One region of the Mycobacterium marseillense genome, then DNA from elsewhere that is predicted to be linked to it. Evidence: riboswitches for the same ligand, from Rfam matches in the RefSeq annotation. Region 1 holds a riboswitch; each other region holds the start of a gene.
The links. A riboswitch is a leader RNA that binds a small molecule or an ion and turns the genes downstream of it on or off. The one in region 1 is predicted to bind magnesium.
Positions count from the first base shown of each region.

Region 1 (9,752 bases):
GCCGGTTTACCCGTCGCCGACGTCATCGGCCGGTGGGGCTGAGACGGCGTCGGCCTGCAGATCGCCCACGTAGTCCGGCCAGTCCAGCGAGTCGACGGGGTTGGCGCGGGTGAGTTCGCCGCTGTCGGCGGGAAACGTCCGGGCCAAGCCCGGTCCCGAGATGCGGGTTTCGAACCGCGCGGTGACCACGCCGTGGCCCGCGCCCTGCACCCAACCGTGCCCGAGGTCGGGGTGCACGACGTCGTCGCCCACCCGCCAGCCCGCCGCCTCTTCCCTTTGGGGCCCCGGCGCATACATCGCCTCGGCCGCGGTTTCGACCGACGGCGAATCCTGTTGCTCGCGCGGCAGTTCCAAATCCGGAAACAGTGACTCCTGGCGCACGTCGCTCAGTCCCGAAAACCCCACGCCGAGAAGGCGAATGGGCCCAATCTCGCGCGGATCGAGCAACAGCCGCCGGGCGACGCCGACCAGCGCGGCGACCTCGGTGGTGGCATAGGGCAGCGTCGCGGACCGGGTCAGCGTGCTCATGTCGGATTTCTTCAGCTTGACCGTGACGGTGCGGGCGCCGCGACCATCGCGCAGCAGCCGGTGATGGGCGTGCTCGGCGATGGGTTCGATCGCCTCGCGCAGCTGCTCGAGGCTGGTCAGGTCGGTGGCGAAGGTCGACTCGGAGCTGATCTGCTTGGCTTCGGCGCGCTCGGCGACGGGGCGGTCGTCGACGCCGAGGGCCAGCCGGTGCAGCGCCGGCCCGATCGTGGCGCCCAGGATGTTGGCCGCCTCGGCGTCGCTCAGCGCGGCCAACTCGCCGATGGTCTCGATGCCGAGGCGATGCAGTTTCTCCTCGGCGACCGGACCGATTCCCCACAGCCGGCGCACCGGCAACCCGCCGAGCAGGGGCCGTTCTTCGTCGCGGCGGACCACGCGGATCCCGTCGGGCTTGGCCAGACCGGAGGCGATCTTGGCGATCTGCTTGCCCGAGCCCGCACCAACCGAGGCGATCAGCCCGGTCTGGTCGCGCACGCGCCGGCGCAGGTCCTCGCAGAAGGTTTCGACGTCGGCGGCCGACGCCCCGGCCAGCTGCGCGGGTTCGCCGAATCCCTCGTCGAAGGAGAGCTGCTCGACGACGGGGACGACGGCGCGAATGGTGTCGAAGACCCGTCGGCTGGCCACCCCGTACACCACGCCGCGCGGCGGCAACACCACCGCGCTCACGCCGACCAGCCGGCGGGCCTGATGCATGGGCATGGCCGAGCGGGCGCCGAACACGCGCGCCTCGTAGCTGGCGCCGGCGACCACTCCGCGCCCGCCCAAACCGCCGACCAGCACCGGCCGACCACGCAGGGTCGGCCGGGTGAGCTGCTCGACGGAAGCGAAGAACGCGTCCATATCCAGGTGCAGCACCCAACGCGACTCCACAGGTTGATGCTATTGGTCTGGTGTCCAGGCCGTGTCCGCACCGCGAGAGTGCAACTGCAGACGTTCTCTCTCGGGAAACACGTCGTGGTTGCACTTTCGCGGCTCAGGCCTTGGCGATGCTCACCCGCACGCCGTCACCGATGTCCGCGCCGTCGGTGGGCTCGCCGAATTCGAAACTGGTGGCCAGGATTTCGCCCGCGATGAGGTCGCGGTGCGTCTGCGCCCAGTCGGCACGCTCGGCGGGCACCGCCATCACGACGCTGATGCGATCCGAGACGTCCAGCCCGGTCGTCTTGCGCAGTTCCTGCAATTCGCGGATGCGGTCCTTGGCCCAGCCCTCGGCCTCCAGCTCCGGAGTCACGGTGCCGTCGAGCACCACCAGCCCCGCGCCATCGGGCAGGGCCGCGGTGAATTCCGGGTCGGCGGCGACCAGCCGCGAGCTGTACTCGCCGGGCTGCAGCACCGCGGGCCCGGCGGTCAGGGTGCCGTCGTCGTTGACGACGCCCTCCCCCGCCTTGACCGCCTTGATCGCGGCCTGCACGTCCTTGCCCAGCCGCGGGCCGGCCACCCGCGCGTTGACGGTGAGCTCGAAGGAGCCGTAGGTGTCGATCGCATCGGTCAGCTCGACGCTTTTCACGTTGAGCTCGTCGGCGATCAGGTCGGCGAACGGTTCCAGGAGATGCGGGTTCTCCACGGCCACAGTGAGTTTCGGCAACGGCAGCCGCACCCGCAGCTTCTTGGCCTTGCGCAACGACGAGGCGGCCGAGCACACCTCGCGGACCTGATCCATCGCGGCGACCAGGTCCGGGTCGGCGGGCACCTCACCGGGCGCCGGCCAATCGGTCAGGTGCACCGAGCGCCCAGAAGTCAGGCCGCGCCAGACGATCTCGGTCACCGACGGAAGCAGCGGCGCGGCCAGCCGCGCGGTCACCTCCAGCACGGTGTGCAGGGTGTCGATCGCGTCGACGTCTTCGGTCCAGAACCGCGAACGCGACCGTCGCACATACCAGTTCGTCAACGCCTCGGTGAACAGGCGCAGCTGCTCGCAGGCCCGGGAGATGTCACAGCTGTCCATCTCGCGGGTCAGGTCGTCGCGCAGTTCGGCAAGCTTGGCCAGGATGTAGCGGTCCAGCACCTGAGTCGAATCGGTGCGCCAGGTGCCGACTTTCGGCGCGTAGAGGGCCAGGAAGCTGTAGGCGTTCCAGAACGGCAGCAGGACCTGGCGCACGCCCTCGCGGATGCCCTGCTCGGTGACGACCAGGTTGCCGCCGCGCAGGATCGGCGAGGCCATCAGGAACCACCGCATCGCGTCGGAGCCGTCGCGGTCGAACACCTCGGACACGTCGGGATAGTTGCGCAGCGACTTGCTCATCTTCTGGCCGTCAGAGCCCAGCACGATGCCATGTGCCACACAGGTTTTGAAGGAGGGCCGGTCGAACAGCGCGGTGGCCAGCACATGCAACGTGTAGAACCAGCCGCGGGTCTGGCCGATGTACTCGACGATGAAGTCACCGGGATAGTGGGTCTGAAACCAGTCGGCGTTCTCGAACGGGTAGTGCACCTGCGCGTACGGCATGGACCCGGAGTCGAACCACACGTCGAGCACGTCCGGGATGCGGCGCATCACCGAACGCCCGGTCGGGTCGTCGGGATTGGGCCGGGTCAGCTCGTCGATGAAGGGGCGGTGCAGGTTGGTGGGCCGCACCCCGAAGTCGCGCTCCAGCTCGTCGAGGCTGCCGTACACGTCGATACGCGGGTAGGCCGGATCGTCGGACTTCCACACCGGAATCGGGGTGCCCCAGTACCGGTTTCGCGAGATCGACCAATCACGGGCGCCCTGCAACCACTTGCCGAACTGGCCGTCCTTGACGTGCTCGGGATACCAGGTGATCTGCTGGTTGAGTTCCACCATGCGGTCCCGGAACTCGGTGACCGCGACGAACCACGACGACACCGCCCGGTAGATCAGCGGATTGCGGCACCGCCAGCAGTGCGGGTAGGGGTGCTCGTAGGTTTCGTGGCGCAGCAGCACCGCCCCGTTGGCCGCGGCGGCGCCGGTGCCGTTCTTCAGGTCGCGGATGATGTGCGGGTTGGCGTCAAAGACGTGCTGCCCCTGGTAATCCGGGACGCCGGCGTCGAATCGCCCCTTGGAATCGACCGGGGTGACCGGGGCGATGCCGGCGGCGTCGGCGACGGCCATGTCGTCCTCGCCGTAGGCCGGCGCCATGTGCACGATGCCGGTGCCGTCCTCGGTGGTGACGAACTCGCCCGGCAGGACCTGAAATGCGTTAGGAGCGTCCATGAAATACGGGAACGGCGGCAGGTACCGGGTGCCCAGCAGGTCGGCCCCGCGGTAGGTGCCCAGCACCTCGGGGTCGTCTCCCAATTCCTTCGCGTAGGCGGCCAGTCGCGCCTCCGCCAGCACGAAGCGGTGCTCTCCGGAACGCACCTGCACGTAGGTCACGTCGGGGTTCACGGCGACGGCGAGGTTGGACGGCAGCGTCCAGGGCGTCGTCGTCCAGATCAGCAGATGAGCCCCGTCGAGCGAGCCGCCCACCACGCGGAAGCCGACCGTGAGTGCGGGGTCCTGGCGGCTCTGGTAGACGTCGTCGTCCATCCGCAATTCGTGGTTGGACAGCGGGGTTTCGTCGCGCCAGCAATACGGCAAGACCCGGTAGCCCTCATAGGCCAGGCCCTTGTCCCAAAGCTGTTTGAACGCCCAGATCACCGACTCCATGTAGGGCAGGTCCAGCGTCTTGTAGTCGTTGTCGAAGTCGACCCAGCGCGCCTGGCGGGTGACGTAGGCCCGCCACTCGTCGGTGTAGCGCAGCACCGAGGCGCGGCAGGCGTCGTTGAAGGCGGCGATGCCCATGTCGTCGATCTGCGACTTGTCGGTGATGCCCAACTGGCGCTCGACCTCGAGTTCGGCCGGCAGCCCGTGGGTGTCCCAGCCGAACCGGCGTTCCACCTTGTAGCCGCGCATGGTGCGGTACCGCGGGACGATGTCCTTGACGTAGCCGGTGAGCAGGTGCCCGTAGTGCGGCAGGCCGTTGGCGAACGGCGGCCCGTCGTAGAACACGTACTCCGGCGAGCCATCGCGGCGGGCGATGCTGGCGCGGAAGGTGTCGTCGCCGGCCCAGTAGTCCAGCACCTCGACCTCGAGCGTCGGGAAGTCGGGCGCCCCGCTGGCCAGCTTCGGGTAAGTGTGCTCGGTCAAACGTCGTCTCCTGTGCCAGTCTCAGGCCTGGGGACGACGACGCGCTGGCTGCGCGAGCGCCGCGGTACCACCCCGCTTGCCGCGCTCGCGCGCGACCGCTCATTGAAAGGGCTGTGACGGGCCTACCCGTTCGGTTCTACTGAGCCGGCCGGCTGTTCTTCCGAAAGCTCCCCGGTGATGGCCGGATCGACGCCAGTAAATCTTATCGCGAGACTGCAACTGCCGACGCAAACGCCGAGTGAAGCCGGCCGTTGCAGTCTCGCGGTCGGACTGTCAGCCCCGAACCTCGAGCACACCGGCCCGCCACAGCGCCGCGTACACGTGGCGCAGCGGGATGCTCAGCAACCGGCAGGCGCCGTTGATCAGCGGGTCGCCCCCCGGGCCGAACAGCGGGTAGTCGCTGCGGCGCGGCTCTTCCACGGGCGCGGGAACCTGGATTTCGGTGACGTCGGGAACCACGCGCAGGGTGCGGGCGGGTGCGACGGTGACGACGTCGTCGTAGAGAGCTGCGGTCATGATCGACTCCTAGAGGAGAATGCCAACGGGGACCAAAAAGGACTGATGTGTCCCGTCCCGGGCGGTTCCGATCTCAGAACGCTTGGCGGATAAGCACTTAGCGTGTGCGCGACTCAGCCGAGAAGGTCGCGCCGGAGAACGGATCGGGACGAAACAGGGTTCGGACTTCGATCCGGACTATCGCTAGAACTCATGTGTCCCTCACCTCCTCGCGGTCACGACGCATGCGGGGTCGCATGCGATCTAGGCGCAGCAGAAGGAGCAGAATCCGACGACCGCCGGAGATCCGCACCCCTCTCGTCAGAGCTTCGGCACCACACGACGTGTCCTGGCCCGGAAGAACGATCCGAGCCGGAAGCCACCTGGGCTCAACCCTTAAGCCGGGAGGAGCTGTCCTGACCCGGGGCGTCTTTCGACGTTCGGGGTCAGTGGCCTGTATTCGTGTAGACGCCTCACCTAACGAGGTGCTTACCCGACCGATAATGCACGAGCGGTCTGACGCGGTCAAATCCCTGGCGAGCGTGTCCGCGATTCGTTACCGACCGGCCCGGGATCACTTCTCGACCAGGCCGTCGAGCCGGCCGATCGTCTCGATGAACTCCTCGACCATGTCCAGCACCACCGAGCGCGTCGGGCGGACCCGATCCAGCGAGCCCACCACCTGCCCGACGAAGTAAGTCGCCAGCTCACGCGCCTTGGCGCCGTCGTGGGCGGCGGCGGAGTTGATGCGCACCTGCGGCTCGGTGATCAGCGCGGTCTGCAACGGCATACCCAGCGGGTCGGGGTTCTCCGGCCGGTCCCACTCCTCGGTCCAGGCGGTGCGCAGCATCCGCGCCGGCTTGCCGGTCATCGAGCGCGACCGCACCGTGTCCGAGGACGTGGCGGCCAGGAACTTCTCCTTGACGACGGGCACCGTCTCGGCTTCCTCTGTGGTCAGCCACACCGACCCGCACCACACGCCCTCGGCGCCCAACGCCAGCGCCGCCGCGATCTGGCGGCCGCGGGCGATCCCGCCCGCGGCGAGCACCGGCACCGGCGCCACGGCGTCCACGACCTCGGGCACCAGCACCATGGTCGCGACGTCGCCGGTGTGGCCGCCGGCCTCGGTGCCCTGCGCGACGATCAGGTCGACGCCGGCCGCGGCGTGCCGCTGGGCGTGGCGGGTGGTGCCGGCCAGCGCGGCCACCAACACGTCCTGGTCGTGGGCGTGTGCGACGAGGTCCGCCGGGGGTGGGCCGAGCGCGCTGGCGATCAGCCGAATGTTGTGGTCAAAGGCCACGTCGAGTAGCGGCTGGTAGCTCTTGGGCGAGATGTTCAAGCCGCCCGCGGACGCGCGGGGTTCCCCGGCCGGCGCCGTCACGCCGTAGCGCGCCAACAGGTCGTCGACGAACGCGCGGTGCTCGTCGGGCAGCAGAGTCCGGGCCTGGGTGGCGTCGATCCCGCCCTGCTCGGCGCCGACGTATTTGGGTGGCAGCAGCAGGTCGACCCCATAGGGCTTGCCGCCGGTCTGCTCCTCGATCCAGGTCAGCTCGCTGTGTAGCCGCGCCGGGCTGTGCGCGGTGGCGCCCAGGATGCCGAATCCGCCCGCGTTGGTCACCGCGGCGACCACGTCGCGGCAATGACTGAAGGCGCAGATCGGGAATTCGACACCGAGCATCTCGGCGACCCTGGTTCTCATTGCCCGACGCTAAGAGTTCTCGATTGATAAGTCAATCGCTTACGGCCCTGAGCAATTCACGCCGACGCCCGGGCCCTAGGGGCCGGGTGGGCGGCCGTCCGGGGGCCAGCTGGACACGCCCTCCTCCAGCGGCACCTCGAGGCTCTGCAGGATGGAGGAGACCATGCGCCACGCCCCGATGACCGTGACAAGCTCAACGAGAACCGTTGTGTCGCCGTCGAATTCGCGCTCGCAGGCCGCCCAGCTGGCGGCACTGACCGCGCCGTCGCGCACCACGTCATCGGTGGCCGCCAGCACGGCCCGCTCGGCGGGCCCAAACCCGGCATGGTTCCGCCAATCTCGCACCCCGAGCAGGTCCTCGCCCGGGACGCCGAGGCGGGACGCGACGCGCCAGTGCTGTGTCCATTCGTAGTCGCAGGCGGTCAGCCAGCCGATGCGCATGATCGCCAACTCCCGCAACCGCGCGTCGAGGGCGCCGTGCCAGAGCATGGTGGCGAGCAGGTCGTTGATGGCGCGCGCCAGCGGCGGATGGTTGAGCAGCACTTGAAAGATGCTCAGTTCGGCCATGTAGTTGGGGACGGCCGCTTCGTCGGCGGCGGCTTTGGCTTCGTCCAGTGGCAGTTTGGGCAGGCGCGCTGTTGTCACGGATGAGCACTCCTCTCCTGCGGCGGGACAGTCGCGTTCTACCGGTCATGGTAGTCAGCGGCAGGCGCGGCGATGACGGCTTCGGGCCGGGGCGGCGAAATACGCTACCGGACAGGGTGTTTCAGAGCAGACCGAGCAGCTGCAGGTCGGCCACGTATTTGACGATCACCGCCGGGGTGATATGCGGGATGTCGTTGTCGGGGCCGATCTTGGCTTCCTGCACCGCGGCGCGGAACCGCTCGGTCGGTCCCAGGCAGCCGCGCGCCGGGTCCGCCGGCGGCACGTGTTGGGCGTTGCGCAACTGCAGCAGCTGCAGCACCGACTGGTGGCGCTGGCGTTCCGGCAGGGCGTGCAGCGCGGTCTCCATCCGGCGCAGCCACTCCCCGAAGTCGTCGACCCGCTCGATCGGGTAGCCGGCCTCGATGACCCAGTCGACGTACTCGTCGAGCCCGACGCCGTCGTCGTGCGGGTTCATCACGTGATAGGTCTCGAACCCGGCGGCGGAATCGCGGCCGACCTGGGCGCCCAGCGTGGTGATGGATTCGGCGACGAACTCGACCGGCAGTGCGTCGAAGTGCGCGCGTGGCCGGTTGCCGTGGGAGTCGAGCTGGTAGAACGAGCCCGGGGCGACGCCGCTGGCCACGACGCTGAACAGCAAGCGGGTGAACATGTCCGACAGGTTCAGCTGGCCCGCGTAGGTGGTGTCGGCCAGGATCATGTCGCAGCGGAACACCCCGACGGGCAGCGCACACAGGTCGTGGGCCTCGCGCAGCAGCACCTCGCCGGCCCACTTGCTGTTGCCGTAGCCGTTGCCGTAGCTGCCGTCGATGGTGCGGATCGGGCCGGCGACGCGGACGTCGGCGTCCTCGGTGAACGCGGCCGGCTCGATCTGGTCGCCGACGTTGGCGGTCGAGACATACGTGTACGACTTGAGTTTGGTGGTGAGCGCCAGCCGGATCAGCTCGGCGGTGCCGGCGACGTTGGGGGCGAACAGTTCGCTGTAGGGCAGCACGCCGTTGACCACGGCCGCGGAGTCCACGATCAGGTCGACGGTGTCGGCCAGCCGCTGCCAGGTCTCCTCGTTCAGGCCCAGATTCGCGTGGCCCTTGTCACCGGCGATGACCTCGAGGTGGTCGGCCGCGAGTTCGTCGAAATACCGCCGCAGGGCGGGGTCGCCTGCACAACCGGGGGGGTCGAAGGTCCTCTCCAGCCGGCGCCGCGCATCCTCGTCGGAGGTGGCCCGCACCAGGCAGATCAGCTTTCCGTCGGCCAGTTCCAGCCGTTCCAGCCATTGCAGCACCAAATAGCGGCCCAAAAAGCCGGTGGCCCCGGTCAATAGGACTGTGCGCACCTCGGCGCCCGGTCCCGGCAGCGACGGCGCGGCGGCCAGCGTCGGGGCGTCGATGAACTTGTCCAGCGTGAGGTCGCAGGCGTACACCTCGGTGGCGTCGCGGCCGTGCACCGAGGCGAAGTCGCCCTGTTGGCCTTCCGCCGCATCGTGATCGCGGTTGAGCTGCTGGCTCAGGCTGCGCACCGACGGCGCCTCGAAGACGGCGCGCACGGGCAGGTGGATGTCGAGGGCGTTGTAGATCGCGGCGACCAGGCGCATGGCCGACAGGGAATCCCCGCCCAGGTCGAAGAACGACTCCTGCACCCCGACCCGCTCGAGGCCCAGCACCTGGGCGTAGAGCCAGGCCAGGATCTCCTCGACGGCGGTGGCCGGTGCGAGGTAGTCGTCGCCGCCCTGGTAGTCGGGGGCGGGCAGGGCGCGGACGTCAAGCTTGCCGCCGGGCGTCAACGGCAGCGCATCCAGGACCACCACCGCGGCCGGCACCATGTAGGCGGGCAGGCGCTCGGCGAGCAGGGTGCGGAGTTCGGGCGGGTTGGCCGTCCCGGTGATGTAGCCGACCAGCCGCTTGTCGCCCGGGCGGTCCTCGCGGGCGATCACCAGCGCCTGCTCCACCCCGTCCAGTCCGGCCAGCGCGGACTGGATTTCGCCGAGTTCGATGCGATACCCGCGGATCTTGACCTGTTCGTCCGCGCGCCCCACGTAGCGCAGCTGCCCGTCGGAGCCCCACCACGCCAGGTCCCCGGTGCGATACATGCGCGCGCCCTCCCCGCCGAACGGGCACGCCACGAACCGGGACGCGGTCAAACCGGGTCGGCCCAGGTAACCGGTGGACACGCCGCCGCCGGCAACATACAGCTCGCCGACCACGCCCGCGGGTACGGGCTGCAGGCAGCCGTCGAGCACGAACAGCGCGGCCCCGGACACCGGCG
Region 1 covers NZ_AP022584.1:1,526,408-1,536,159, forward strand. Annotated here, with positions in the region: gene G6N26_RS06650 (asparaginase) at 1-42, shown strand, start outside; gene G6N26_RS06655 (DNA polymerase IV) at 7-1,416, opposite strand; gene ileS (isoleucine--tRNA ligase) at 1,520-4,633, opposite strand; gene G6N26_RS06665 (Rv1535 family protein) at 4,907-5,149, opposite strand; M-box (ykoK) riboswitch at 5,435-5,620, opposite strand; gene G6N26_RS06670 (NAD(P)H-dependent flavin oxidoreductase) at 5,703-6,827, opposite strand; gene G6N26_RS06675 (carboxymuconolactone decarboxylase family protein) at 6,903-7,472, opposite strand; gene G6N26_RS06680 (non-ribosomal peptide synthase/polyketide synthase) at 7,594-9,752, opposite strand, start outside.

Region 2 (9,752 bases), 330 kb from region 1:
TGCCACATAAGCGGTGAATCGTGGCCGAACTGCTTATGCGGTTGGGGCCGTCGAACTGAGGCTCGCAGCCGATCCCCGTATCTGCTATCCGGCGATGGGTGAGCGGGCCATTACGGTGAGCCGGAGCCCGTATTTGGGAGCACTGGCTATGTGGCTTCCGGCCGTGTTCGCCATCGGCATGCCGGGCATCATGGGTATCACACCTGCCGGAGCCGCGGTGAGGGGCGTGCCGCCCAGCCCTGAGGCAAGAGAGCTCGGGGGTGGGGCTAGGGCGGTCCAGCTCGCGGGCACCGATAACGGGCCGATTGATGCGGCTTGACCCAGGGCCGCCGATGCGCCGCCGCCAGAGCCCAGGCTCGCCAGACCCAATAGGCCTCCGAGGGGGCCGGTTGTGACAGCTTCTCCGATCGCGTTTCCCGCCGCGCCCCCGGCTGCGCCGGCGCCCAGCAAACTCGTGAAGGCACCCAATGTGTTACTGGGTGTGTAGAACCCGGACGAGAAGATGGTGTTCCAGATGTTCGCGTTGGGCCCCCACTGGTTCCAGAAGTCGTCGAGCTGCGGATTCCCAGACCCAGACTGAGGCAGTTGGCCAAGGATTTCCGAAAGTCCCGACGTCGACGACGAAGACGACGCGGGTGCCGCGAGGCTCTGCAACTTTGTGGGTACCGTGGAGGTCAGCTGTGACAGTGCAGTCTGCGTGCTCGTGCCTGTCGAGGTAGCAGTGGCCTGGCTGACCGCCGCGGCCTGCCCGGTCAGCCCCGCCGCATTGGTTGTCTGTTGTGGACCGGTGAATGGCGTCACCTTCGAGGCGGCCGCCGAAGCGGCGGCGTAGCCGTACATTGCGGCAGCGTCCTGGGCCCACATTTCGCCGTAGTGAGCCTCGGTGGTCGCGATCGCCGGCGTGTTCTGCCCCAAAACGTTGGTCGCGACCAACGCGCTCAAAAGGCTACGATTGGCCGCGATGACCGGTGGGGGCACCGTCATCGAGTACGCGGTCTCATAGGCATCCGCGGCTGCGGTGGCCTGGGTGGCGGTTTGTTCAGCCTGCATCCCGGTCGTGTTCATCCAGGCGACAAGAGGTGCTGCGGCGGCCGCCATCGATATCGATGCCGGGCCGCGCCAGCCTTCGCTGGTCAATCCTGAGATCGTCGAGCTGTAGGAGGTTGCCGCCGAACGCAATTCAGCGGCCAGCGTGTCCCAGGCGGCGGCGGCGCTAAGCATCGGCGCTGAGCCCGCGCCGGAATACATTCTTGCGGAATTGATTTCCGGCGGCAACGCGCCGAAATCGATCATGACAGTCATTGGACACACTTCCTTTAGCCGGCCGCGGTCGTGTTGAGGGCCTCGGTGGCGGCGTACGAAACGGCGCTGGCCGCTAAGGTCCGCACGAACAGGTCAGAAACTGCTGCGGCTTGTGCGCTCACCACTTGATACAGCTGCGCGTGCGCAACGAACTGGGTCGCGGTGAGCGCCGAAACCTCATCGGCCGCTGCAGGAATCACGCCTGTCGTAGGCGTAGATGCGGCCGCGTTCTGGGCGGCGAGCCCTAAGCCGATATTGCGCAAATCATTGGCCGTTGCCGCCAGTATTTCTGGTTGTGCGGTCACAAAAGACATCGGACTTCTCCTCAAGGGAATGCAGATTAAGGCTGCGGCTGTGGTCGTGTCAGGGCACGCCACAACAACACGCGTCCACGAAGCGGACGCGGGCGAGTGTTAACCGAAGCGGCGCAAGCCGATTCAGATAGTGGAAACGGTGCCTGGGCCGGATCCGAACGAAATGCTCATCGGACTCGGATAGGGACTATCACCGCGATTCATCTCGCTCTCACCTCCTCACGGCCAGGGCACACGGGGGTGCCAACAGTCGCACACCGGGGTAAGGCGACCCGGCGATTCAGCCGGGCGCGGCACCCCTCTCGTCAGAGCTTTGGCACCACACGGCGTATCCGGTTGAGCCGGAAGCCACTTGGGCTCAACCCTTAAGCCGGGAAGAGCTGTCCTGACCCGGGGCGTCTCTCGACGTTCGAGGTCAGTGGCCTATATCCGTGCAGACGCCTCACCTACCGAGGTTTATGCGAACGTTATCTTCGCAGTCAAGGCGGCACCAGTCAACCCGGCGCGTTGACTCACCAACAATGCCCGCGTGCCCCCTTCGTTGTCCCAAAGAGAAATGCTGCCCGCGAAGTGGCGTGTTGAAGCGGCGAAACCGGTGCGGCGCAGCAGGCCCAGACGATGGGATTGACGGTGGGTGAACGCCAGCGTTGCACCGGGGCCTTTACTAGGCCGTGCTGGACATGCCGGCTGGCATGTGGCTGGCGCCGATGCTGGGTGAGCTGGTGAGGATCTTGCGGCGGTTCGGCGCACTGGACATTGATGGCGACACCGGGGGCGCTGCTGTGACCGCGCCATATCGTCGGCCATCGATTGCCGTGTGGCGCCCGAAGGCGAGAAGTACGAATTGACGGACCGTTGACGCAACCGAACCGAGATCATGCAAAGCAGCCAAACCGGCGCGGGTTAACGCTCGATCTGGTTCGTTAAGTGAGCTGGTGGTGAGCAAGCGCTGAACGAGTCGTGTCAAGTCGGGAACATATTGTCCCAGCAAGGCTTTTGCCGACGACATCGTTCCCGTGCGGTGCTAGCTTCGGGGTTGTTATGAGAATCGACGTTGCCGATCCGACAATGCCGCGATCCCGTTTGGTCGCGGTAACAGCCGCAGTATGGTTGATATTGTGGATGGTAATCGGTGGCGCACACCACCACGAAAGTAGAACTAACTCAACGGATCTGGAAATCGTTGCCGGTGAAGCGGCAACTTCGCTTGAATCGTCGCAAGTGGTCAGGGATCAGCTACCCCCAGACCATGCACACGCAAGAAGAGATTCGTCGACACACCACCACGACCAGTTCATGGCCGTCGCCTTGACACCGTCCGTGGCCGCGTTGGCGAGTTTCGGCGCCGCAGTCAGCCCAGTTGGGGGGGCGGGGTGGTTGGCTTATCCCGCGGCGGCGCCGGGGCGGGGTCCGCCCACTGTGCTTGCAGTGCGTTGCGCCGGTCGAGATCTGTTGACTCGGCTCTGCTTGTCTCGTCGCTGATCAGTCACCGTCAGGCCGCTGCGCTTCGCGTCGCCGGCCGGTGAACGCTTCTTACCAATTGTCGCGCCTCGCGCGTTGATGGAAGTGACGATCAAATGACTGACGTTGTTCGCACTGACAATAATCTTGCAAAAGGTCCACCTCTTACCGCCATCGGGGCGCTTCTACTGGCCGCGCAGGCCTGCCACCTATGGGCGCCTGGTGTCTTGGTGGGACACGCTTTGGTGCTGAAGATCTCGGCGTCCCAGAGCATTCCGGACCGCGGTTTCTGGGCGAAGCTTGAGTGCTTTAACCCAGGTGGCAGCATGAAGGAAGTCCTTGCCACGCACATGGTCGATAAGGCGCGCGCCCGCGGCGGGTTGCTGTCTGAAGCGCGGACCGCGGAGTTCACCGGCGGCAGACTAGGTTTGGGACTGGTTCTAGCGGGCCAGGTGTGCGTGGGTCCGGTAGCGGTTGTCATCGATACCGGGATGATGGGACCGACCATTCGCCGGATGCTTGCTGCCTACGGCGCCGACGTTGTCCTCGTCGACGCACTGCGCCCGGTTGGTGGATGGGAGCAAGCCCGCAAAGATCGGGTCGTGCAGTCGTTGGCCACCGAACACGGTGCATGGATTCCGTTTCAGTACACCAACTTTGACAACGTTGTCGATTATCAATCGTTGGATTTTGGATTGCTCGTCCAGCTCGGTGGAATCGATGCGGTGGTGTGCCCGGTGGCTGCCGGCAGCTATTCGGCAGGAATTGCGCGATTGCTACTTCAGCAGAGCGAGCAGGCGCCGAGATCTACATCGGTTGTGCAGGATTGGCGGATCGTCCTAGCCAACCGGTCTTTGCTGCTCTTCGCCGCGATGATAGGTTCGTATGTAGTGACCTTTCAGGGCCACCTTGCCCTGCCTCTGCAAGTGGCGGCACCGACACTGTGGTTCCAAAGCTGTTTTGTCACCGTCGTGTTCGCCATTTCAGGTGTGGTGGTCGTTGCCGGCCAGTTGCGCATCGCGCGATGGTTCTTCGACGGGTGGGGTTGTCGGGGTAGCTTGAGTGCCGGTCTAGTTATCCTGGCTGTGTCGTATGTGCCGCTGATCCTCCTGCCCGACGGTGGGGGCTTAGGGTCACGGGCGGCCGTCGATGCAGTTGCAGTCTTCGCGGCGCTGCTTGCGCTCGGATCCGCCGCGGCGATCCCGTTCAAAATGGATACTGTAAATGCTTTCACCGGTAGCCGTTTACTGGCAACACTTTACCGGCTCTACAACCCCGTCGTCGCAATCAGAACCTTGATCTGCAATTTGGGACAGAGGCGATCGTCGGCGCAGCGGTACGTCGCGGTCACGCCGAAAAACTCTGCACTGCATGATTCTTCGTTAGCGGCTCCACAACACTTGCGCTCAAACGAACATTATTCCGAAAAAGGGTCACGAAACCGTGATCATCTGAACCAGAACAATGGCCTTAAGCCTGCATCACGGCGTAGTCAACACCGAGGAAAGAAAGAGGCGCAACTCATATGGGAAAACGAACCGGAATGTCCGACAGATCAAGTCTAGCCGGGGATCTAGCCCCTAGCCGCCCGCCGAGGATGCGACCATGAGCGGGCACAGCCACGCCCACGGGCATGGGCACACAACCGATGCTGACCGGCGGTGGCTAGCCGGCGCCCTGGCGGTGATCACAGCATTCATGGTCGGCGAAGTAACGGTAGGAATCGTTGCACGATCCCTCGCACTGATCTCGGACGCGGCGCACATGCTTACCGACGCGGCCTCAATCGCTTTGGCGCTATGGGCTATCGGGCTGGCAGCACGACCGGCGGCGGGCCGAATGACCTACGGCTGGCGACGGGCGGAAATCTTGTCTGCGCTGGGCAACGGCCTGACTTTACTAGTATTGGCGGGCTGGCTGGCCTACGAGGCGGCCCGTCGGCTAATCGACCCGCCGCCGGTCACCGGCAGGCTGGTGCTGATAACGGCACTGGTCGGGGTCGTGGTGAACGTGGCCGCGACGTGGATGATCAGCCGCGCTAATCGCTCCAGCCTCAACGTCGAGGGCGCTTTCCAGCACATCCTCAACGACCTGTTCGCTTTCATCGCAACCGCAGTCGCCGGCTTGGTGATGGTGTTCACCGGGTTTGCGCGCGCCGATGCCATCGCCACGCTGGTCGTGGTGGTGTTGATGGCAAAGGCTGGAACGGGATTGGTGCGTGCCGCAAGTCTGGTCCTCCTGGAGGCCGCGCCTCGCGGGGTCGAGCCCGAAAAGATTGGCCAGGCGATGGCGACATGCGACGCGGTGGTCGAAGTTCACGACCTGCATGTTTGGGAAATAACGTTAGGGCAAACAGCGCTTTCAGCGCACGTCATCGTGGATGAGGACCGCGATTGCCATGAAACCCGGGCCGAGTTAGCGGAGTTGCTCGCGCACTCGCACGGGATTTCACACATCACCCTGCAGCTTGAGCACCAAAAGTCAGGCCGCCCCGACGAACACGGTTTCGCGGGCGCATGCGCGCATTGCGCAGACCCGCACGGTCCCACGCACCGCTCCGCTAACCAGCAGGCCCATGATCCCGAGTCGGACACAGGCGGCATGGCCTCCTCGTCGTTATCGCATATTCGCGGTTAGAGATTGGGTTGTTGTGCGGTTGGCCAGCGCTAGCGGGGCGCCACGGATCCGGTCTGTGGTGGCGGTGGGGGCTGCGGTGTGGTTGGCGATGTGGGGGGTTTTGATTGGCGCCCACAGTGTAAACACGCATTCGCAGTCTTCGGTGGTGCACCTAGCACCCGCGATGCTGGCCTCCGCAAGTGGTGGTGGTCAGCCCACTCTCAGCGTCGATCATCTGCATGTGGGCAAGGGCTTGGCGGGCGACCATCCTGAGCGGTTCACCGCGGCGGTGTTGCCGCGCTCGGGCGCTGTGGTGGCTGCGTTGATCGCGCTGGGCGTGGTGGCGGCCGTTGCGGTGACCGGTGGGTTGGCCCGGTTTGGGGTGCCCGCCGGGCGCGGCCCACCGCGCGCCCCGGTTTTTTCTGTTATCGGTCAAGAGGTTTTGATCCGGTTCTGCTTGTCTCGTCGCTGACTGGTCAGCGTCAGGTCGTTTCTGCCCTTTGTGGCGAGCGGCCGGTGACCGCTGACCCATGTCAAGTGCCGCGTTCTGGTTCGCGGCTTCGCAGGAAAGCGACAAATCTGATGACCGAAGTTCGTTCCTTTAGCGACACGTGTCTTCACTCCCTGGCAACGCCGAAGATTCTCGAGCCGCGTGAGTGCGGCCAACTTGCCCCGGCCACTTCCCGGCGGCCCGCCGCCCTGGTGGGCAACACTCCGGTGCTGCGGGTCTCGGCGCCGCTGAGCCCGCCCGGTCGCGGGTTTTGGGCCAAGCTGGAGGGGTTCAATCCCGGCGGCAGCATGAAAGACCGCCCGGCCCTGCACATGGTCGAAGCCGCCCGGGCCCGCGGCGAACTCACACCCGGGGCCCGCATCGTGGAATCCACCAGCGGCAGCCTCGGATTAGGCCTAGCGCTGGCCGGCCAAGCCTACGGGCACCCGGTCACCGTAGTCACCGACACCGGCATGGAACCCATCGTGCGCCACATGCTGGCCGCCTACGGCGCCCAGGTCGACCTGGTCACCGAACCCCACCCCATCGGCGGCTGGCAACAAGCCCGCAAAGACCGCGTCGCCCAAGTTCTGGCCGACCACCCCGGCTCCTGGTGCCCCGACCAATACAGCAACCCCGACAACATCACCGGCTACCAATCACTGGGATTAGAGCTCATAAATCAGCTCGGCCACGTCGACGTGCTGGTGTGCTCGGTAGGCACCGGCGGACATTCGGCCGGGGTGGCGCGGGTGCTGCGCCAATTCAACCCCGACATGAAACTGATCGGGGTCGACACCATCGGCTCCACCATTTTCGGCCAACCCGCCACCACCCGGCTCATGCGCGGCCTGGGCTCCAGCATCCACCCCGCCAACATCGACTACCACGCCTTCAACGAAGTCCACTGGATCGCCCCACACGAAGCCGTCTGGGCCGCACGCACTTTAGCGGCCAGCCAGTTCGCCAGCGGCGGCTGGAGCGTAGGCGCCGTCGCCCTGGTCGCCGGCTGGGCCGCGCGCACCTACCCCAAAGACACCCGCATCGCCGCGGTCTTCCCCGACGGACCCCAACGCTACTTCGACACCATCTACAACGACGACTACTGCCACCAACACCAGCTGCTGGACTGGCAACCCACCCCCCAACCCACCACCCTCACCGACCCCAACCAACACGTCATCACCTCCTGGACCCGCACCACCACCATCACCAACCCGGCCTTGGTGTTGCGATGAAGGGCTTTATCGCGCGGTTTCGCGGATTCGACGGGCCCAGCCGGGTACTGATGATCAACCAGTTCGGCATCAACATGGGTTTTTACATGCTGATGCCGTATCTGGCGGGGTACCTGGCTGGCCCGCTCGGGCTGGCGGCCTGGGCGGTGGGATTGGTGCTGGGGGTGCGGAATTTCTCGCAGCAGGGGATGTTCATCGTGGGCGGCACGCTGGCCGACCGGCTGGGCTACAAGCCGTTGATCGTGGCTGGATGTCTGTTGCGCACAGGCGGTTTCGCGCTGCTGGTGGTGGCTCAGTCGTTGCCGGCTGTGCTGATCGCCGCGGCGGCGACCGGTTTCGCCGGGGCCTTGTTCAACCCGGCGGTGCGGGCGTATCTGGCCGGTGACGCCGGGGATCGCCGGGTGGAGGCCTTCGCCATGTTCAACCTCTTCTATCAGGCCGGAATCCTGTTGGGTCCGCTGGTCGGACTGGTCCTGGTGGCCGTTGACTTTCAGGTCACGGCGGCGGCAGCGGCGGCCGTTTTCGCAGTGTTGACGGTGGCGCAGCTGTTGGCGTTGCCGCAGCGCGGTGTCGATTCGGCGCCACGGCAGACTTCGTTTCTTCAGGACTGGCGGGTTGTTGCCGGTAACCGGCCGTTCCTGCTCTTCGCGGCGTCGATGATCGGCTCCTACGTGTTGACCTTCCAGGTGTACCTGGCGCTGCCGCTGCAGGCGTCGATGCTGATGCCGCGGTCTGGAAAGGCTTTGGTTGCAGCACTTTTCGTTGTCTCTGGCCTGGTTGCGGTGATCGGACAGCTGCGCATCACCCGTTGGTTCACCAAACGCTGGGGATCTGGACGTAGCCTGGCCATCGGTGTGGCCATCCTGGCGGCCTCGTTTGTGCCGCTGACGGTCGTCCCCGACGGCCATCGGTTCGGTACACCGGCGGCGGTGGGGGCCCTGCTGGTGTCGGCGGCGCTGCTGGCCGTCGGTTCGGCCGCGGTCTTCCCGTTCGAGATGGACACCGTCGTCTCGCTGGCCGGAGGCCGCCTCGTGGCCACCCATTACGGGTTCTACAACACCATCGTCGGACTGGGGATCCTCGTCGGCAACTTGGCCACCGGGTCGATATTCGGTGCGGCACAAGGGCTGAGCGCCGGCGCACTGGTGTGGGGCGGCCTGGTTCTCATCGGCCTCATCGCCGCACTCACCCTGCACCACCTCGACCCCGCCGACCGCGCGGGACCCGCGTTATCTGATGCGGGAGTTCGGTCCTTTTCCATCAGGAAAGGTTTAGCCAGGAGCAGGCCATGATGTTTGTGACTACTCAGCCAGCGGCTCTGACGGCGGCAACAGACAACCTGCAGGGCATCGGCTCGGCGATGAGCGCCGAAAACGCCGCCCCGGCCGCCCCGACGACCGGGGTGGTTCCCGCCGCCGACGAGGTGTCGGCATTGACGGCGTTGCAGTTTGCCGCGCAGGCGCAGATGTACCAGGCCGTCAGCGCCCAAGCTGCGGTGATCAACGAATGTTCGCGAACACCCTTGGCGCCAGCGCTGATTCGTATGCGGGTACCGAAGCCGCCAACGCGGTCGCGACCGGCTAAGCACTCCGAGGTGAAATGATGGATTTCGCAGCTTTGCCACCCGAAATCAACTCGGCAAGGATCTATGCCGGTCCGGGCCCGACCTCGATGCTGGCCGCCGCGGCGGCCTGGACGGGACTCGCCGAGCAGCTGTATTCGGCGGCCGCCTCGTATTCCTCGGTGGTCTCAGGGCTGACCAGCGGGCCGTGGCTGGGTCCGGCGTCAGCGGCGATGACCACCGCGAGCGCCCCCTACGTGACGTGGATGGACACCACTGCCGCCACGGCCCAGCAGACCGCTTCGCAGGCCATGGCAGCCGCGGCCGCCTATGAGGCGGCGTTTGCGATGACGGTGCCGCCGCCGGTGATCGCGGCCAACCGCAGCTTGCTGCTGTCGCTGATCGCGACCAACGTCCTCGGGCAGAATGCGCCGGCGATCGCGGCGACCGAGGCGCAGTACGCGGGGATGTGGGCCCAGGACGTCGCCGCGATGTATGGCTACGCGGCCGCCTCAGCCAGTGCGTCGCTCCTGACCCCGTTCACCACGCCGCAACCCACCACCAACCCGGCCGGCCTGGCCGGACAGGGGACCGCGGTCGGCCAAGCTGTCAGCAGCTCGGCCAGCACCGACACCCAGGCGGTCCTGTCACAGGTGACCTCCACGGTGCCCACGGCCCTGCAGCAGCTCGCCTCCCCGCTGTCGTCCACGTCCGCTTCGTCGACGGGATCTGTGTCGTCGCTGAGTTCGTCGCTGAGTTCGGTGAATCCG
Region 2 covers NZ_AP022584.1:1,853,942-1,863,693, reverse strand. Annotated here, with positions in the region: gene G6N26_RS07990 (PPE family protein) at 85-1,302, opposite strand; gene G6N26_RS07985 (PE family protein) at 1,317-1,616, opposite strand; M-box (ykoK) riboswitch at 1,907-2,077, opposite strand; gene lpqS (putative copper homeostasis (lipo)protein LpqS) at 2,658-3,098, shown strand; gene G6N26_RS07980 (pyridoxal-phosphate dependent enzyme) at 3,194-4,642, shown strand; gene G6N26_RS07975 (cation diffusion facilitator family transporter) at 4,683-5,714, shown strand; gene lpqS (putative copper homeostasis (lipo)protein LpqS) at 5,653-6,165, shown strand; gene G6N26_RS07965 (PLP-dependent cysteine synthase family protein) at 6,276-7,421, shown strand; gene G6N26_RS07960 (MFS transporter) at 7,418-8,713, shown strand; partial or broken gene G6N26_RS07955 (PE family protein) at 8,710-9,005, shown strand; gene G6N26_RS07950 (PPE family protein) at 9,021-9,752, shown strand, end outside.
Region 2: it holds a riboswitch for magnesium, as region 1 does, so the genes downstream of both, G6N26_RS07985 (PE family protein) here and G6N26_RS06665 (Rv1535 family protein) in region 1, are expected to answer to the same signal.

Region 3 (9,752 bases), 2.2 Mb from region 1:
TTGTTTGCTGAAACAGCCGATTCGTGGGTAACCCGTAGAATATCCGTGTGTTGATCGCACCATCTCGAAGGGTGGACGCTATGCGCCGAGGCGTTCGTTATCTATTTGTTATGGTCGCGATCACGGTCATGGGCCTGGTGGGATCGGTAGGCCGTGGCAGCGCCGCCGTGCCGACGCCCCACTCGTCTCCCGAGGTCGCCTCGATTTTGCCCGCCGACGGCGCCGTGGTCGGTGTGGCGCATCCCGTCGTGGTGACGTTCACCGCGCCGGTGGCCGACCGCGCCGCCGTCGAACGGTCGATCCACGTGACGTCGCCGGGCGGTACGCCGGGGCACTTCGAGTGGATCCACAACACGGTCGTGCAGTGGGTTCCCAACCAGTATTGGCCGCCCCACACGCACGTCTCGGTGGGCATTCAGGCCCTGACGACAGGTTTCGACACCGGCGATGCCCTGCTCGGTATCGCCAGCATCTCCAAACACACCTTCACCGTCAGCAGGGACGGCGAGGTGTTGCGCACCATGCCCGCATCGATGGGTAAGCCCAGCAGGCCCACCCCGATGGGCAGCTTCACCGCGCTGGAGAAGCAGCGCACGGTGGTGATGGACTCGCGCACCATCGGCATTCCGCTCAGCTCCCCCGAGGGCTACAAGATCACCGCCCAGTACGCCGTCCGCGTCACCTGGAGCGGCGTCTACGTGCACTCGGCTCCGTGGTCGGTGGACTCCCAGGGCTACGCCAACGTCAGCCACGGGTGCATCAACCTCAGCCCCGACAACGCCGCCTGGTACTTCAACCAGGTCAACGTCGGCGACCCCATCCAGGTCGTGGCCTGAGCGCCACCCGCGGAGCCCGTCGTGTGACGGTCGTCACACCCGTTGATGGAAGACCGGCCCGCGGCGGCGAGTTCTCGTTGGAGCGAGGTATCTGAACGAGAGGCGGGCCATGTCCGGTGATGCGAAGCGCACGAAAGTTAGCTCTAGAGGCCCGATCAGCCCGGCGCGCGAGCGCGTCGCCGACCGCATCCGCGAGTTGACGGCCACCGACGAACAGTTCCGCAACGCCGAACCCGATCTGCCGCTGCAGCAGGCGGCGCGCCAGCCGGGTCTTCGGCTGCCCCAGATCCTGGAGCTGTTCGTCGAGGGCTACGCCGAGCGGCCCGCGCTGGGCTGGCGCGCCAGGACACTGAGCACCGATCCCGCGACCGGGCGCGCCACCACGCGCCTGCTCCCCCGGTTCGACACCATGACCTACCGCGAACTGTGGTCCAACGTGCGCGCGATCGCGGGCGCGTGGCGGCACGACGCCGAGAACCCGGTGTCGCCCGGCGACTTCGTCGCGACCGTCGGCTTCGCCAGTCCGGAATACCTGACGCTTGATCTGGTCTGCGGCTACCTCGGTCTGGTTGCCGTTCCGCTGCAACACAACTCCACCGCCGCACGGCTGCGCCCGATCGTCGACGAGGTCGAGCCCTCGATACTGGCCGCCGGCGTCGGCTATCTCGACCTTGCCGTCGACGCGGCGTCGGGCAGCCCCTCGTTGCGGCGCCTCGTGGTCTTCGACTACCAGCCCGAGGTCGACGAGCAGCGCGAAGCGGTGCAGCGCGCCCAGGCGAAGCTGGCGGCCGCCGGCGCGGCGGTGCAGATCGAGACCCTCGACGACACCATCGAACGCGGCCGCGCGCTGCCGCCCGAACCCATGTACACCGGGGACACCGATGAGCGGCTGGCCATGGTCATGTACACCTCGGGCAGCACCGGATTACCCAAGGGCGCCATGTACACCGAGCGGATGCTGTGCAAGGTATGGACCAACGAGCTGATGCCCGACTTCGCGGACACGCCCGTGTTCAACGTCAACTTCATGCCGCTGAATCACCTCGGCGGCCGGATACCGCTGTCGACGGCGTTCCAGGCGGGCGGCACCAGTTATTTCGTGCCCGAAAGCGACCTGTCCACCTTGTTCGACGACTGGAACCTGGTGCGCCCCACCGAGATGGGCCTGGTGCCGCGGGTTGCGGAAATGCTCTACCAGCGCTACCAGAGCGCCGTCGATCGATTCGCCGCTGCCGGCGCCGACCCCGGCTCGGCCGAGACCCGGGCGCGGGATGAGCTGCGCGAGCAGGTTCTCGGCGGGCGCATCGTGACCGCTTTTTGCGGGACGGCGCCGCTGGCCGCGGAAATGCGGACCTTCGTCGAAACTTGTTTGGACGTCCACGTTCTCGACGGTTACGGACTGACCGAGGTCGGCATGGTGACCAAGGACGGGCGCATGAACCGTCCCCCGGTGCTGGACTACAAGCTCATCGACGTTCCCGAACTGGGCTATTTCCACACCGACAAGCCTTATCCGCGTGGCGAATTGCTGGTGAAGTCGTTGACCGCCACACCGGGATACTTCAAACGGCCGGACGTCACCGCCAACGCGTTCGACCCCGACGGCTACTACCGGACCGGCGATGTGATGGCCGAGCTGGAACCGGACCGGCTGGCCTATGTCGACCGCCGCAACAACGTGTTGAAGCTGGCGCAGGGCGAGTTCGTCGCCGTCGCGCGGCTGGAGGCCGTGTTCGCCAGCGCGCCGCTGGTCCGCCAGATCTTCGTCTACGGCAACAGCGAACGACCCTATCTGCTGGCCGTCGTCGTCCCGACGGCCGACGCCGCGGAGCGATTCACCGGAGATCCCGACGGCCTGAAGGCCGCCCTCGCCGAATCCCTGCGCCAGTCAGCACAACTCGCCGAGCTGCAGTCCTACGAGGTGCCCGTCGACTTCATGGTCGAGACCGAGCCGTTCAGCGAGGACAACGGCCTGCTCTCGGGCGTGGGTAAGCTGCTGCGTCCGAAGCTCAAGCAGCACTACGCCGACCGCCTCGAACAGCTCTACACCGAGCTGGCCGAAACCCGTGTGACCGAGTTGCGCGCGCTGCGCGAGGGCGCGGACAAACACCCCGTGATCTTCACCCTCACCCGGGCCGCCGAGGCGCTACTGGGTGTGGCCGGCGGCCCGCCCGCCCCCGACACACTCTTCATCGAACTCGGCGGCGATTCCCTTTCGGCGCTGACCTTCTCCAACCTGCTGCGCGACATCTTCGACGTCGACGTGCCCGTGGGAATGATCACCGGACCCGCGACCGACCTCGGTCAGCTCGCGCAATACGTTGAATCCGAGCGCAACTCGGGGTCGCGCCGGCCCACGTTCGCGGCGGTGCACGGGCGCGACGCCACCGAGGTCCGCGCCGCGGAGCTCACGTTGGACAAGTTCATCGACGCGGAGGCCTTGGCCGGCGCACCAAGGCTGCCGCGTGCGGCGGGCACTCCCCACACGGTCCTGCTGACCGGCGCCAACGGTTACCTCGGCCGCTTCCTGGCCCTCGAATGGCTCGAGCGTCTCGCCGAGACCGGCGGGAAGCTCATCTCCATCATCCGCGCGACCGACACCGCGACGGCCGTCAAACGGCTGGAGGCGGTCTTCGACAGCGGGGATCCACAGTTGCTGGAGCGATTCCGCACGCTGGCCGCCGAGCACCTGGAAGTGATCGTCGGCGACATCGGCGAGCCGAATCTCGGCCTGGACCAAGCGACTTGGCAGCGTCTCGCCCAGAGCGTGGATATGATCGTCCACCCGGCAGCGCTGGTCAACCACGTGCTGCCGTACGACCAACTCTTCGGTCCTAACGTCGTCGGCACCGCGGAGTTGATCCGCCTGGCGATCACGACGCGAATCAAGCCGGTCACCTACCTGTCGACCGTCGCAGTCGCCATGACGGTCGACCCCGGCGACTTCGCCGAAGACGGCGATATCCGCGCCGTCAGCGCGGTCCGCCCGATCGGCGACAGCTATGCGAACGGGTACGCGAACAGCAAGTGGGCCGGCGAGGTGTTGCTGCGCGAGGCGCACGACCTGTGCGGATTGCCGGTCACCGTCTTCCGGTCCGACATGATCCTCGCGCACAGCCGGTACGCCGGGCAGCTGAACGTGCCAGATGCGTTCACCCGCTTGATATTCAGCCTGCTCACCACCGGCATCGCGCCGTCCTCCTTCTACCGGCCCGACGAGCACGGAAGCCGGGCGGTGGCCCACTACGACGGGCTGCCCGCCGACTTCGTGGCCGAGGCGGTCACCACGCTCGGCGAGCAGATGGCGGCCGAGGAATCCGGCGGCTACCGCTCCTATGACGTGATGAACCCGCACGACGACGGCGTCTCCCTGGACGTGTTCGTCGACTGGCTGATCGCCGCCGGACACGACATCCGCCGCATCGAGGACTACGGCGACTGGCTCGGCCGCTTCACCACCGCGCTTCGCGCGTTGCCGGACAAGCAGCGCCAGCATTCGGTGCTGCCGTTGCTGGACGCCTACCGGGAACCCGAGACGCCGCTGCGTGGCGCTCCGGCGCCCACCGACGTCTTCCGCCACGCGGTACGGACGGCGAAAATCGGTGCGGACGAGGACATCCCGCACCTGTCGGCGGGGTTGATCGACAAGTATGTGGCGGATCTACGCCTGCTGGGGTTGGTGTAGCCCCGGGCTGTCCTCGCCGGACAGACCTGTCCTAGCCGGGCAACCCCTTTGTGATCGCAGCGTCCTGCTTGCGCGCGATGTCGAGGGTCGCGGCCGGATCGAATGGGTCGTTGGGGGCGCTGTCGAATTCCAGGGTGACGAGCGCCTTGCCTTCGGTGAAGAGCAGGACCGTCATCGCCTGGGAGTTATCGGGGGAAGCGCCCGACACCACTGCCCCGTTGGCGCCCACGGCGAGCGGGCGCCAGTCGCCGACCACCTTGCCCGCGTAATCGCTTTTGCTACCGGCGAGTTCGGCCGCGGCCGCCGACGGATCGGCGGTCACCACGATGGTGTCCCACAGGCGGCGGCTGCTGTCGGGGTTGGCGAACAGTTGCGCGACTCCCGGCTCGTTGTTGGGGTTGAGCATCGGCGACTGGGGTGCGGTCAGACCCCCTCCGACGTCGCTGGGCTTGATCAACAAGAAGCCGTAATCGTTGGGTTGCCCCGGCGGCGGCCCGGTGACCGCGCCCGAACCCGTCGGGGAGGCGGCTGGGCTCGACTCCGTCGCGGAGGGCGACGAGGATTCGTGCGCACCGCCACAGCCCGCGCTCGCGGCGCCGGCCGCGACGATCGCGGCCACGCGCAGCAAGACACCGGCGGCGATACCGATCCGAGGAGCCCCCACGCATGTTCCTTCCACGCGTCATCCGTGTCCCAGTTGCTACGAACATATGCCCAACGAGGCGCCGGTGGATAGGTCTTCGCGTGCCTATGCTGGCGTGAGTGGGGGCATCGTCGCGGTGAGGAGATCGGCATGACCGCTGCAGGGGCGCGCGCCGTACGGTTCGACCGATACGGGGGACGTGAGGTGTTGTATGTCGCGGACATCGACATGCCCACACCCGGGCCGGGCGAGGTGGTCGTCGAAGTCCGCGCGGCCGGGATCAATCCCGGCGAGGCCGGCATCCGGGTCGGGGCGATGCACGAGATGTTCCCGGCCACCTTTCCTTCCGGTGAGGGCAGTGACCTCGCCGGCGTCGTGACCGCGGTGGCGCCCGGCGTCACCGAGTTTGCGGTCGGCGACGAGGTGCTGGGATTCAGCCTGGCCCGGTCCAGCCACGCGACCCACGCCGCCGTCCCGGTGGGTCAATTGATCCGCAAACCCGCCCAACTCGGTTGGGCGGCAGCGGGTTCGCTCTACGTGGCCGGCGTGACGGCGTACGCGGCCGTGCGCGCGGTGGCGCCGCAGGCGGGTGAAACGGTTGCCGTATCGGCCGCCGCGGGCGGAGTGGGCAGTCTGGTGGTGCAGCTTCTGGCGCTCCGCGGGGCGCGCGTGCTGGGCATCGCCGGCCCCGGCAACGCCGACTGGCTGGAGGCGCACGGCGTCGTCCCGATCGCCTACGGTGACGGGCTCGGCGAGCGGCTGCGCGACGCGGCGCCCGACGGCATCGACGCTTTCATCGACCTGTTCGGTCCGGACTACCTCCAGCTCGCCGTGGACCTCGGCGTGGCGCCGGAGAGGATCAACACCATCATCGCCTTCCAAAAAGCGGGCGAGGTGGGCGCCAAGACCGAGGGCAGCATGGACGCCTCGACACCCGAGGTGCTCGCCGAGATGGCCGGCCTGATCGTGTCCGGCGCCATCGAGTTCGACGTCGCCGCGACCTATCCACTGGACCGGGTCGCCGACGCCTTTGCCGAACTCGAGCAACGGCACACCCACGGGAAAATCGTTCTGCTGCCTACCGACTCACAATGACGAGACCGGCACGACGACCCCGGCCTGCACGATTTTGATGATGACGAACGCGACGGCCAGCACGAGGTAGCCGCGCAGGGTGAACAATCCCGCCCGGCGCATCGGCGATATCGCCGGCCGCTCGAGCAGGGCCAGGTTCGGGGTCTGCCAGCCGGCCCGGTCCTGGCGGCGCACGGCCCGCCGTTCGGCACGGGTGAGCGATGCGGCGTCGTCCAGTTCGTCGACCTGCTCCGGGTCCAGCCCGCCTCCGAGCGTGCGCACGATGGCTTCCGCGTCGGCCAGGTTGCGGTGCCGCCGGCCGACGATGATCATCACCGCGCCGCCGGCGATGCCGATCGCGGCGCCGGCGGCGAGCCCGGTCTCGATGGTGGCGGTGGACAGGTCCGGGAAGAAGGTGGTCGCCGTCAGCGCCAGGGACAGCAGCACCAGGCACCACACGATGGTCCAGGCAACGATGTTCTGCCGCACCGTGTTTACCCACGGTCCCAGCACCGCGCGGTCGTTGCACAGCAACACCAGGAAGACGGTGGCCGAGGGAAGGAGGACGCCGGCGAGCGCCTGCACGCCTTGGGTCACCAGCCCCAGGACGTGGTCGGGGCTGAAGGAAACCGCCGCCGACACCGCAAGCAGCACCGCGTAGCCCCCGTAGAACACCGGCGCCTCGCTGATCTTCCAGTGCAACGAGTGCCGCTTGCCCATGGCGTCACCGACGGCATAGGTCGTCGCCAGGCCGACGGCGTTGGCGCCGATCAGCGACGCGTCCAGCAGGATGATCGCGAATAGCGCCCCGACCGTGCCGCCGAGATGCCGAGACAACCCCGCGGCGACCGCGCCCGCGTCGGTGAAGTGCCCGGCCTCGGCGGTGCCCGCCATCCCGAACGCAGTCACCGCCATCAGCGCCGTCGCACCGACCATGACCACGACGATCCCGATCACCAAATCGGCTCGCCCGTAAGGGATCCAGCGCGCGGTGATGCGCTTGTCCACCACGTTGGACTGCTGGAAGAACAGCTGCCACGGCGCGACCGTCGTCCCCACGATCGCGACCACCAGCAGCAGCACGGTCGAGTTCAGGCCTCCGGGGAACTGCGGAATCAGCCCGGCCGCAGTCGCTTTCGGGGCCGGATGCACCAGCAGCACCATCGGGATGATCAGCACGTTCACCGCGATCAACAAGAACATCAGCCGCTCCCAGCGGCGAAAAGAACCGCCGGCCACGACGGCGAACAGCAGCACCGCGGCGGTCGGGACGGCGACGATCTTCGGGCAGCCCAAGAAGCCGAGAGCCAGCGACACACCGATGAATTCGGTGACGATCGTCAAGGCGTTCAAAACCAGCAGATCACCGACGCTGAACGCGCCCCAGAACTTGCCGAAGCGCTCGAAGATCAACCGCGCGTGACCGACGCGGGCGACGGCGCCCAGCCGCAGCACCATTTCCTGGTTCACGTACAGCACCGGAATCATCAGCACCAGCGCCCACAGCAGGCCCATCCCGTAGTCCTGGCCGGCCTGGGCGTAGGTGGCGACGCCACCGGCGTCGTTGTCGCCGACCATGACGATCAGGCCGGGACCGGTGATGACCGCCAGTGTCTTCAGGCGACGCCAGCGGCCGCTGGTGGTCGCGCCGCTGCCGTCGGCGCCGTCGCGCGCGATTCGACCGAACGCGCCGACGATGTCGCCGACGTGCGCGGTGTCGAGCACGGTCGGTGCCTGCGCCTCGGCGGGCGGGCTTTCCGCGGCGGCGGCCGCGTGGCCGGAACCCGGGCCGCGGCGGCCGCCACCGGTGTGGATCGACGTCATCTGATCCTCGCTAGACGAATCGTTCTCACCTCGCGGTGAGGACATGCGGATGCACTCGATGCGCGGGACGGATCACCAGTGGTTGTCGGTGCGTCCCGATGCGTGTCCGCCCAGCGAGGCGGTGACCACCGCGATCGGCATCCGCGAGACGTACAGGTTGGCCCGCTCCTGGGGGGTCAGGTTGGCCCGCAGGTGCAGCTTGTCGGCCAGCAACCGGCCCGCGCGCAGCATCGACCGCCCGCGTCCCCTCGGCGCAACGGAAATACGGTGCGTAACAACAAAAGCCATGATCTTCTCCTGCCAGAGGCCCGATCGGCATCGACACTGTCCGTGGGACGGGTCAGCCGCGCGGGACCAGAGGCAAGGTCAGGCGGCGGAAGGAATGCCGGAGCCGGATCGGGGCAAAACGAATTTTGGATGCGGACTATCGCCGGGACTCATCTCGCCCTCACCTCCTCACGGCCAGGACACACGCGGGTGTCACCACATTCACCTGAACGGGAGAGGCAGGAATGACCGACGGCACCAAAGCCGCCGGTCGCACCCCTCTCGTCGGAGCTTCGGCACTGCACGGCGTATCCGGACATATCCGATGGTCGCGACCCGCTGCGCGCGGCTTCCGCCGCGCTTGCGATCGCTCCTCGTCCAGAAGCCACTTGGGCTCAACCCTTGGGTCCGGGAAGAGCTGTCCTGACCCGGGGCGTCTCTCGACGTTCGGGGTCAGTGGCCTGTATCCATGCAGACGCCTCACCTACCGAGGTGCTTGCGGAGTCCATAGTGGCACCGCGGCCCGGGCTCGTCAAACTCATTTGCCCTGAGCGCGGCGCCGCCGCCGGCCTCCCCGCACCCACCCAGGCTGCGCGCCTACGCTCGATTGCCCGGCTCCTCACTCGCGCTGTCCCGGCGCTCACCGTCGCCGGGCTACGCTCGGCGACATGGCCACAACGCTGCAGGATCCCAAGGTCTCATCGACGCTCGACCGCATGTACGCCGAGTCGAGAAACCAGATGTCGCTGTTGCGCGAGCGGAGTGGCACCTTCAATCAGCCGATGACCGCCCAGGAGCGGGCCGAGGCGATGAGCGAGTTCTACATCCCGGTGACGCCCGAGGCCGGCCGGCTGCTGTATTCACTGGTGCGCGCCACCCGCCCGGCGACTGTCGTCGAATTCGGGATGTCGTTCGGCATTTCCGCCGTTCACCTGGCCGCCGCGGTGCGCGACAACGGGAGCGGCCGGGTCGTGACCACCGAGCTCAGTGCGCCCAAGATCGCCGCGGCCAAGCAGACGTTCGCCGAGACCGGCCTGGACGACGTGATCACGATCCTGGAGGGCGACGCCCTCACCACGCTGCAAGGCCTGGACGGGGCGGTCGATTTCCTGCTGCTCGACGGTTGGAAAGACCTGTACCTGCCCGTGATCGAGTTGCTCGAACCCCGGCTTTCCACGGGCGCGTTGGTTATCGCCGACAACGCCAGCTCGGCCGATATGGCGCCGTATCTCGACCGCGTACGCGACCAGGCCAACGGCTACGTCAGCTTCAACTTCCAGGTCCGCGACAGCGACAGCATGGAAATCAGCTGCCGCACGGGCAATTAGGAAAAATCACCGCAGCGGCGCTACCGCAGCGATTCCTCGAGCCACGGCGTCAGCCACTTCACCCCTTCCGGGGTCAGGTGCACGCCGTCGCTGCG
Region 3 covers NZ_AP022584.1:3,722,243-3,731,994, forward strand. Annotated here, with positions in the region: gene G6N26_RS17145 (L,D-transpeptidase) at 81-836, shown strand; gene car (carboxylic acid reductase) at 946-4,521, shown strand; gene G6N26_RS17155 (hypothetical protein) at 4,553-5,185, opposite strand; gene G6N26_RS17160 (NADP-dependent oxidoreductase) at 5,315-6,259, shown strand; gene G6N26_RS17165 (NRAMP family divalent metal transporter) at 6,251-8,062, opposite strand; gene G6N26_RS17170 (hypothetical protein) at 8,135-8,350, opposite strand; M-box (ykoK) riboswitch at 8,600-8,828, opposite strand; gene G6N26_RS17175 (O-methyltransferase) at 8,998-9,657, shown strand; gene G6N26_RS17180 (acyltransferase family protein) at 9,678-9,752, opposite strand, start outside.
Region 3: it holds a riboswitch for magnesium, as region 1 does, so the genes downstream of both, G6N26_RS17170 (hypothetical protein) here and G6N26_RS06665 (Rv1535 family protein) in region 1, are expected to answer to the same signal.